3 regions of the Janthinobacterium sp. GL_088 genome follow, and region 2 is predicted to be linked to each of the others. Evidence: predicted binding sites of a transcription regulator. Region 2 holds the regulator's gene; each other region holds the start of a gene.

Region 1 (3,232 bases), 2.7 Mb from region 2:
GAGACTGAGGCAGCCGTTCAAGGCTGCCTTTGCACATCTGCCCCGCCTTTCGCGCGCGCCAACATCCATAACAAAACCGCAAGCATTCCAGCGTATTAACGCGGCAATGAAATAATTGTCGTATTTCTCACAGTAAGTGACCTCAAGCAAGCCTTTGCCGTTACAGCCAAGGCTGCTTTACGCTATCATGAAGCTACCGGCCCCCTGCTCGCGCGCCGGCTTTTTGAAAGTGTGATTGTGGAACAGATCGGCAACTTCGGCGCTTCAGGCTGCAACATCGGCGATTTACAGCTATTTCGCGATGGGGCGGATAGCCAGACGGCCGCCATGCTGGCGCCCTGCCCCGTCATGCGCCTCGAAGCGGGCGAAGCTATTTCCGACACGCAAGGCGCCAGCCTGTACATCGTCCTGCGCGGTTCGCTGGCCGTGGCCGCCGACACCCACACGGGCATGGATGACGGCACCGTCAGCAAGGTCTTGCCCGGCGAAAGCGTGGGCGAACAGTCGGTGCTCGATGAAGCGAGCAACCTGGCCGCCATTTCCGCCCTGGAAGAAACCGATTTGCTGGTGATCGACGCGGCCATCGTCTGGGAATTGATCGAACAGTCGAACGGCCTGGCGCGCAACCTGCTGCGGCTGCTGTCCTTCCGCATCCGCGCCGCCAATGCCCTGCTGCGCCGCCGGCAAAAGCTAGGCGAATTCTACCGCCAGCTGTCGATGGTCGACAGCCTGACGGGCTTGTACAACCGCGCCTGGCTGACGGATCTGCTGCCAAACATGATCGTCACGGCCCACGCCAGCGGCTCGCCGCTGTCGCTGGTGATGATCGACCTCGACCATTTCAAGCGCTTCAACGACACGCACGGCCACCAGGCGGGCGACCAGGCACTGCGCATCGCCGCACAAGTGCTGGGCGCGGCCCTGCGGCCCACGGATTTTGCCGTGCGTTATGGTGGCGAGGAAATGATGGTGATCTTGCCCGATACCAACGAACACGTGGCCCTGCGGGTGGCCGAGCGCCTGTGCGAGCGCATGCAGCTCGCCGTCATCTTTGCAGACATGCGCAGCGCGCTGCCACACATCACGGGTTCCTTCGGCGTGGCCAGCCTGGCGGCAGAACAGGACGACCATGCGCTGATCGCGGCCGCCGACGCGGCGCTCTACCGCGCCAAAGCATCGGGCCGCAACAGGGTCATGCTATAGATCAGGCGGCCTTGCTGTCGGCCGGCTTGGTCGCATCCGGCTTGGCAGCATCATCCTTCTTGCTGCTGTGCGCGGCGATGAAGTCGGCGTAGCCCTTCTGCACCAGTTCATACGTCTTGTCGATATTGCCGGCGATATCGCCATTCAGTACTTTCAAGCCGCCCAGGATGTCGCGCGCTTCCTTGAAGCCTTTTTCCATGCCGCCGCTGATGGTGTCCATGAACTTGGTCAGGGCCGTATCGTCGTCCATGCCGGGATTCTGTTTCTTGAACGCATCAAAAAATCCCGTCGACAGCGATACAATGCGGCTCGCCGTCGCTTCGGCGCTGTTATCCTGCGAAGCCGCGTTCTGGATTGCGTCCTCGCCGTACTGGCTCTTCAGCGCTTCATTGATGTTGGTGATGGCCGTCTTGTACAGCAGCGCCAGCGGCTCGTTCTCGGAACCGATCGACACGTTCAGCGAGGCCTGCATGATGGAAGCGTTCAACTGCAGCTTGGTGCGGTCATTCACGCTCATTTCAGCGTTGATACCGTCCTTTTGCTGGACTTTATCGTCCTTGCCGGCAACACCCGTACTGACGGAAGTCACGGAAGGGTTGGAATTGCCGCTTGCGGCGATGGGAATTGACACGATAGACCTCCTTGAACGGGCAATGTATGCCACCATGCGGAAAACGCGATGATGACCATCCTCTCGTGTAGTATCGGCAGGTTTTCAGAAAACTGTAGCAGTGGCTGCTTTTAGCGGCCCGGATAACCAATCAAGCAACGACCATCAATGACTAACCAGACCTTTCTTTGGCACGACTACGAAACCTTTGGCGCCCAGCCGCGCCGCGACCGCCCGGCCCAGTTCGCCGCCATCCGCACGGATGCGGACCTCAACGAGATCGGCGAGCCGATCATGCTGTATTGCCAGCCTGCCAATGATTTCCTGCCCGACCCGCAATCGTGCCTGATCACGGGCATCACGCCGCAGCAGTGTCTGCAGCTGGGCGTGCCCGAGCACCAGTTCGCCGCCACCATCGAAGCGGCCTTTTCGGAGCCGGGCACCATCGGCGTGGGCTACAACACCATCCGTTTCGACGATGAAGTCACGCGTTTCCTGTTCTGGCGCAACCTGATCGACCCGTATGCGCGCGAATGGAAGAACCATTGCGGCCGCTGGGACATCCTCGACGTGGTGCGCATGACGCACGCGCTGCGCCCGGAAGGCATGCAATGGCCGAAACGCGACGATGGCCAGACCAGTTTTAAACTGGAACACTTGAGCAAGGCCAATGGCCTGGCCCACGAAGCGGCGCATGATGCGCTGTCCGACGTGCGCGCCACCATCGCCCTGGCGCGCCTGATCAAGGAAAAGCAGCCGAAACTGTTCGAATTCTGCCTGGCGCTGCACAAGAAGGACAGGGTCGCCAGCGAAATGGGCATGCACCTGGCAGCCGCCGAGCGCCAGCCTTTCCTGCACGTGTCGGGCATGTTCCCCGCCGAGCGGGGCTGCCTGGGCGTCGTCTGGCCGCTGGCCACGCATCCGAGCAATAAAAACGAGATCCTCGTCTGGGATTGCGCCTACGACCCGCGCGAACTGTTCGCGCTGGACGCCGACACCATCCGCACGCGTTTATTTACACGCAAGGATGCCATGCCGGAAGGCATGACGCGCCTGCCCGTGAAAAGCGTACACCTGAACAAATCGCCCATGCTGGTCGGCAATCTGAAAACTTTGTCGCCGGCCATGGCCGCGCAATGGGGCATCGATCTGGACGCGGCGAAGGTCAACGCGCAACTGGCCGCGACGGCGCCGAACATGGATGCCATCTGGGCCGAAGTCTTCCAGCGCCCGGGCGCAAATGTCGCGCTGGACGTGGATGAGGATTTGTACAATGGTTTCGTCAGCAACGACGACCGCCGCCTGCTCGAATCCTTGCGCCGCGACACACCGGCCAAGCTGGCCACGGCCCGCCCCTCGTTTGCCGACGAGCGCCTGCAGGAATTGCTGTTCCGCTACCGCGCCCGCAATTTCCCGCAA
Region 2 (3,232 bases):
ACCCGGCGGTTACGCGCGCGCCCTTCCGCCGTTTCGTTGGGCGCCACGGGAATATTGTCGGCGTGGCCCACGGCCGTCAGGCGCGAAGCCTTGACGCCGCTGGCGATGAACAGGCGCACCACGGCGCTGGCGCGCGCGGCCGACAATTCCCAGTTCGAGGCAAAATTGGAATTGCTGATCGGCTGCACGTCCGTATGCCCTTCCACCTGCACGTCGTGCGTGTCGTCCTTGAGCAGCACGGCCACGGCGCGCAAGGCCTGGTCCGACTCCGTCGTCAGCCGCGCCGCGCCCGGGTCGAACAGCACGCTGGCATTGATTTCCACGCTCACGCCGCGGCTCGTCTGCGTGACGCGCACCTTGCCCTCCTTCACCAGCGGCGCCAGGGTCGACGTCAGGTCCTGCGCCAGGCGCGTCATGTGTTCGCGTTCGCGGCGGATGGCTTCCGTGCGGCGTTTCAGGGCGGGGTTCGGCAGCGGGATGGCCTGTGGCGCTTCCATGATGATGGGCGGCGCGCCCTTTTCCAGGCTGAAGGCCTGGCCGATGGCGTTCTGGAAGACGCGGTATTTACCTTCGTTGACTTGCGAAATCGCATACATCACGACGAAAAAGGCGAACAGCAGGGTGATGAAGTCGGCGTACGAGATCAGCCAGCGGTCCTGGTTGTCCGGTTCCTCGTCATACTTCCTGCGCGCGCGCCGCATCATGGTCAATGCTCGTGCAAGAGGCTGGACACGCGCTCTTCGATGATGCGCGTATGGTCGCCCGTGGCGATGTCGTACAGCACGGCGGCCGTGATTTCGTATTGCAGCACCCGGCGCGAAACAATGGCCTTGAGTTTATTCGCCACCGGCAGGAACAGCAGGTTGGCCAGGCCCACGCCATAAATCGTCGAGACAAACGCCACGGCGATGCCGCTGCCCAGCTTGCTCGGGTCGGTGAGGTTTTCCATGACGTGGATCAAGCCCAGCACGGCGCCCAGGATGCCGATGGTGGGCGAATAGCCGGCCGCCGATTCCCACACCTTGACGGCCTGGCGCTCGGCCATTTCGTAGGCGGAAATTTCCACGTCGAGCAGCTGGCGCAGCTTGTCGGGCGCGATGCCGTCGACGATCATGCGCAAACCCTTGGCGTTGAAGCGGTCGGCCGTGTTTTCCATCAGGCGCTCCAGCGCCAGCGGGCCGTCGCGGCGCGCCGTCAGACTCCATTGCCCGATGTCGCGCGCCAGCGCGGCGCGCGTGTCGGACGGCGGCAGGAAGACCCAGCGCAACATTTCCAGGCCACGCACAAAAGTGCGCAGCCGCGTTTGCAGCAGCACGGCGCCGAAGGTGCCGACGATGACGATGGCAAAGGCGGCCGGCTGCAGCAGGGAGGCCATCTTGCCGCCTTCCAGTGCCTGGCCGACCAACAGGCCCGCCAGCGCCAGCGCCAGCCCGATTACGCTGGACCAGTCCACGCCAGCTCCCTCAAGGTTGCGCGCAGGCGCGCGACGGCCTGGGTATGCAGCTGCGAGACGCGCGATTCCGACACGCCCATCACCGCGCCGATCTCCTTCAGGTTCAGCTCTTCTTCGTAGTACAGGCCCATGAGTATTTTCTCGCGTGGCGGCAGCGCGTCGATGGCATCGATCACGGATTGCCGGAAATCGGTATCGAGCAGGGAACGCAAGGGGTCGCTGTCCTCGTCCACGCAGTGGCGGTCGAGGAAGCTGTCATTGCCGTCCGGGTCATGAAAGTCTTCGTAGTACACAAGCTGGTGGCCGCCGCCGTCGCCCAGCATTTCCTGGTAGTCGGCCAGCGACATTTTCAGCAGTTTCGCCACTTCCGACTCCGTCGGCGGGTGGCCGAGGCGCTGCTGCAAGGTGCTCATCGCCTCTTCGATCTTGCGCATGTTCTGGCGCATGCTGCGCGGCAGCCAGTCGCTGGTGCGCAATTCGTCGAGCATGGCGCCGCGGATGCGCAGCACGGCATACGTCTCGAACTGCGCGCCATGCGTCTCTTCATAGCGGCTGATGGCATCGAGCAGACCGATCATGCCGGCCTGGATCAGGTCATCGACCTCGACCGAAGGCGGCAATTTCGCCTTCATATGGTGCGCCAGACGCTTCACCAGCGGAATGTGCTCCGTCAGCAAATAGTCCTTGTTCGATTTCCCTTTGACCGTGTACATAGGCTGCTTATTGTTTTCTCATCTTATCTGGTGCTACGGTTCGATTCAGGCGCTGAACTGGTGCGTGCTCCCCGTCTGGTACAAGGTGCCACCCAGCACCGGCGCCGCCGAACGGGCCAGCCGCTCGGCCAGTCCGCGAAACGCCACCGACGCGCCCGCCAGCGGAAACGCATCGACCACGCTGCGGCCCAGGCGCGCCGCGCGGTGCAGATATTCATCGGCAGGCACCGAACCCATCGAGGTCAGCTTCACGGCCAGGTAGCGGCTCGCCGCCTGCGCCATATTATCGTATACCACTTTTGCCTCGGATTCGGAAGCGCCGGTGACGAGAATGCCGAAGGGACGGCGTCCCAGTTCCTGGCTCAGGCGCTTGATCAGGCAGTACGCCGCCTTGATCGAGGTGGCGCTGGTCGACACTTGCACGACGATATCGGACGAGGCCATCAAGGGCACGGGGAAACAGGCGCCCTCGTCTGCCACGACGCCGTCAACCAGCACGATGCCGCTCTGGCGCGCCAGCACGTCGAAAGTCTTGCCCAGGCGGCGCAATTCGTCCTCGCCCGCATAGTCCATGCTGTCCATCAAATGGTTACGCGCGCCCAGGCTGGCCACGCCGAAGCCTTGCGGCACCTGGTGGATGACCTGGTTCAAGCCGCACTGCTGGCGCGCCACGTCGCGCAGGCTGGCGCCGTGCGCCAGGCCCAGGCGCGCAGCCACGCCATCGCTGCCGCCGCTGGCGTCGAGCAGCAGCACGTCATTGCCGCCGTAGACGAGCGAAGCGCCCAGGTTGACCAGCATGGCGCCCTTGTCGTCCTGCGGCGTGGCCGACAGGAACGTCATGACGCGCGGCTGCGGGCCGGCCAGCATGCGGCGCAAGCCTTCGGCCTGGTCGAAATCGAAATTAGCCAAGGTGCACCCCGCGCGCTTCATTGTTGCGGGCGGCCGCCTGCGCCATCAGCAGCGGCAGTTCGGCATCGGAAAACTGCGTCGCCGCCGAGTCGCGCTTGAGCTTGAAGGCGCGGTCGATCAGGTAGCCGCGGTCGGCCAGGTACAGGTCTTCCGGCAC
Region 3 (3,232 bases), 1.3 Mb from region 2:
CCTGCCGGCACCTACCGCAAGCTGTTCGGCCTGCTGGGCCAGCACTACACCGTGCAGGCGCTCGACATGCATGCGCACGACCCGAATTATCCCGTCAGCACGGGTTGGCCCGAGCTGGTGCGCGAGTATATCGACGAGCTGGAGCGCCGCTACAGCGCGCCCGTCATCCTCGTCGGCCATTCGCTGGGAGGCATGCTCAGCGTGATGGTGGCCAAGCAGCGGCCCGATCTGGTGCGCTGCGTGGTCTTGCTCGATTCGCCCGTGGTGGCGGGCTGGCGCGCCTTGCTGGTGCGCCTGGCGCGCAACACGGCGCTGGGCGAGCGGTTCTCGCCGTCACGTTTTTCCGCCCGGCGGCGCAAGCTGTGGCCCGATGCGCAAGCCGCGTATGAACATTTCGCTGCCAAGGACATGTTCGCCGTCTGGGCGCCGCAGGTCTTGCGCGACTACATCGACAACGGCCTGGTGCCCCATCCGGAAGGGGTGCAGCTGCGCTTTACGCGCGAAGTGGAAACGCAGGTGTACCGCAGCTTGCCGCATCATATTGGCGGCCTCGTCAAGGATGGCTTTCCCGTGCCCATCGGTTTTATCGGCGGCACGGAATCGGTGGAATGCCGCCAGGCGGGTTTGACGGCCACGCGCAAGCTGGTCGGCAAATTTTTCCGCCAGGTGCCGGGCGGCCATCTGTTTCCCATGGAAAACCCGGAACTGACGGCGCAAGTGGTGCGCGAGATGATCTCGGCATTGCTGGCGAAACAATAGCCGATCGCCAAGGATTTTCAGGGGATGGGGGCCAACAGCGGCGGATTTTCGCGTAAAATCCTGCCATCCGGGCCGTGCCTGCAGCAGGCGTGCGGCCCCAGCCATTCCGATATTCTAGAAAGATACCCCTGCGATGACGATTAAAAGCGATAAATGGATACGCCGCATGGCGGAAACAACGGGCATGATCGAGCCGTTCGAACCGGGCCAGGTCAAGGAACGCGACGGCAACCGCATCGTGTCCTACGGCACCTCCAGCTATGGTTATGACATCCGTTGCGCCGACGAGTTCAAGTTGTTTACCAATATCAACACCACCATCGTCGACCCGAAGGATTTTGACGCGAATAACTTTGTCGACGTATCGGGCAAGGGCTATTGCATCATTCCGCCGAACTCGTTCGCGCTGGCCCGTACGGTCGAGTATTTCCGCATTCCCCGCAATGTGCTGACGATTTGCCTGGGCAAGAGCACCTATGCGCGCTGCGGCATCATCGTCAACGTCACCCCGTTCGAACCGGAATGGGAAGGCTTTGTGACCCTGGAGTTTTCCAACACGACACCGTTGCCGGCAAAAATCTACGCCAACGAAGGCGTGGCGCAAGTGCTGTTCTTCGAATCCGATGAAGTGTGCGAAACGTCGTACAAGGATCGCGGCGGCAAATACCAGGGCCAGGTTGGCGTGACCTTGCCGAAGACCTGATTGCTGGAAGGGCGGGGCGCCAGCCGTCTTTACCTGCCTTTACACCCGCCGCCCTACATCCCCCCCCATGCTTGCCGTTAACCTTGGTATTGAAACACTGAGGAGGCATCATGGTAGCGGCAATCGGTTCAGGCGGCGCAGTCAGCGCGGCCAGTAGCGCCAGTTCGGGCAGCAGTTCGCAGATCGCGGCGCTGCAAAAGCAGATCACGGCGGCGCAAAAACAGTTGACGGAATCGCAGAAGGGCGAGCAGACGGAGGCGTCGCAAAAGCTGCAGCAGCAGCTGGCGCAGCAAATCCAGGCCTTGCAGGCGCAAATTGCCCAGTTGCAAGCTGCCGCCGCGCAGGCGCAGCAAGACGCTCAGCCGGCCAGCAGCGCCGATACGGCGACGAGTCCGGCCAAATCGACCTCGTCCACCCTGGGCAGCATCATCGATACGCAGGCGTAACAGTTTATTCGCGCATAAAAAACGCCAGGCTCGCCGACAGGTCAGCCTGGCGTTTTGACGGGCAACAACATTTCCACGCACAGTCCGCCACCACTGCGCAAGCTGGCACTGATGCGGCCGCCATGGGCGTTGATGACGTGCTGGGCGATGGCCAGACCCAGGCCGTGGCCATCCGTGCTGTGCTGGGTATTGCTGGCGCGGAAGAACGGTTCAAAAATACGGGCCAGGTCGGCTGCGGCCACGCCAGGACCACGGTCCTGCACGGCGATGCGCAGCCATTCTTGCTTGCCATCATGCAGGCGCGACAGTTCCACGTGCACCGTGCCGCCATCGGGACTGTGTTTGACGGCATTGCGCACGACGTTTTCCACGGCGCGCGCCAGCAGTTCCGGCCGACCCGTGACGCTGGCGTCCGCCGTGGCCGCGTCGCCCGCCAGGGCTATGCCCAGCAGGCGCGCCCTCGCTTCATAGCGGGCATCGTCCACGATGTCGTGCACGAGATCGGCGATGCTGACGTCTTCGCTGTGCGTCTGCCCGGCTCCCGCTTGCCCGGCGCCCGCTTCCAGCCGGGACAGGGTCAGCAGTTCACCGATCAGTTTATCCATGCGCTCGCTTTCGCGTTCGATGCGCTGCATCGAGGCGGCCATTTTTTCCGGCTGCTGGTGCGCCAGGCCGATGGCGGCCTGCAAGCGCGCCAGCGGCGAGCGCAGCTCGTGCGACACATCATGCAGCAATCGCGTCTGGCTATCCATGAGGCTGCGCAAGCGGCCCGTCATGCGGTCGAAATCGCGTCCCAGGTCCGTCAATTCATCGCCGCGCTTGCCGCTGGCGTGAAAGCGCGGCGCCAGGTTGCCGTGCGAGGCGGCCTCGAACGCTTGCCGCAGGTCGCGGATGGGGCGCGCAAAATACCAGGCCAGCAGGAAAGAGAACAGCAGGCTGGCGGCGATGGCGGCGGCCAGGGGAATGAAGGTGCGGTAGGGGCTGTCCATGCGCGGGCCGGGCGGCATGCCACGGCCGAAGTCGCCGCGTGGTGGCGGCGCGCCCGCTTCGTGGGGCCGTGGGCCGGCTCCCATGACGCGCGGACCGCTCAAGGTGACGGCATTGAGCGTGTCGCGCGCGGCGCCCGCCTCGGCATTGCGGAAACGTTCGGACGAAGGCAGGAACAGCAGGTAGCGCTTGCCATTGCTGCCGGCCGCTTCGCGCACGACGGCATGGGCCTGGCTTTGCTCCAGCATGGCGCGCGCCTTGGCCAGCATGGCGGGATGCACCGTGCGGCCCATCAGTTCTTGCCCTTTGGCATCGACGGCAAACACGCGCATGCGTT

The links. Region 2 encodes FliA, which starts transcription of late flagellar genes. Its sites were predicted from a motif close to CTAAAGTTTNNNNNNNNNNNGCCGNTA; they were not measured.
Region 1: a site for FliA is predicted at 1,906-1,932, ahead of AC3IQ7_RS07090 (DUF5610 domain-containing protein). Genes of this name have one in related genera too.
Region 3: a site for FliA is predicted at 1,516-1,542, ahead of AC3IQ7_RS18260 (FlxA-like family protein). Genes of this name have one in related genera too.

The regions. Positions count from the first base shown of each region.
Region 1 covers NZ_CM174453.1:1,591,710-1,594,941, reverse strand. The annotation lists gene AC3IQ7_RS07095 (GGDEF domain-containing protein) at 238-1,203, shown strand; gene AC3IQ7_RS07090 (DUF5610 domain-containing protein) at 1,205-1,834, opposite strand; gene sbcB (exodeoxyribonuclease I) at 1,982-3,232, shown strand, end outside.
Region 2 covers NZ_CM174453.1:5,370,640-5,373,871, forward strand. The annotation lists gene motD (flagellar motor protein MotD) at 1-701, opposite strand, end outside; gene AC3IQ7_RS23985 (flagellar motor protein) at 707-1,453, opposite strand; gene AC3IQ7_RS23990 (RNA polymerase sigma factor FliA) at 1,435-2,166, opposite strand; gene AC3IQ7_RS23995 (MinD/ParA family ATP-binding protein) at 2,212-3,075, opposite strand; gene flhF (flagellar biosynthesis GTPase FlhF) at 3,068-3,232, opposite strand, start outside.
Region 3 covers NZ_CM174453.1:4,053,753-4,056,984, reverse strand. The annotation lists gene AC3IQ7_RS18270 (alpha/beta fold hydrolase) at 1-759, shown strand, start outside; gene dcd (dCTP deaminase) at 893-1,462, shown strand; gene AC3IQ7_RS18260 (FlxA-like family protein) at 1,573-1,908, shown strand; gene AC3IQ7_RS18255 (sensor histidine kinase) at 1,950-3,232, opposite strand, start outside.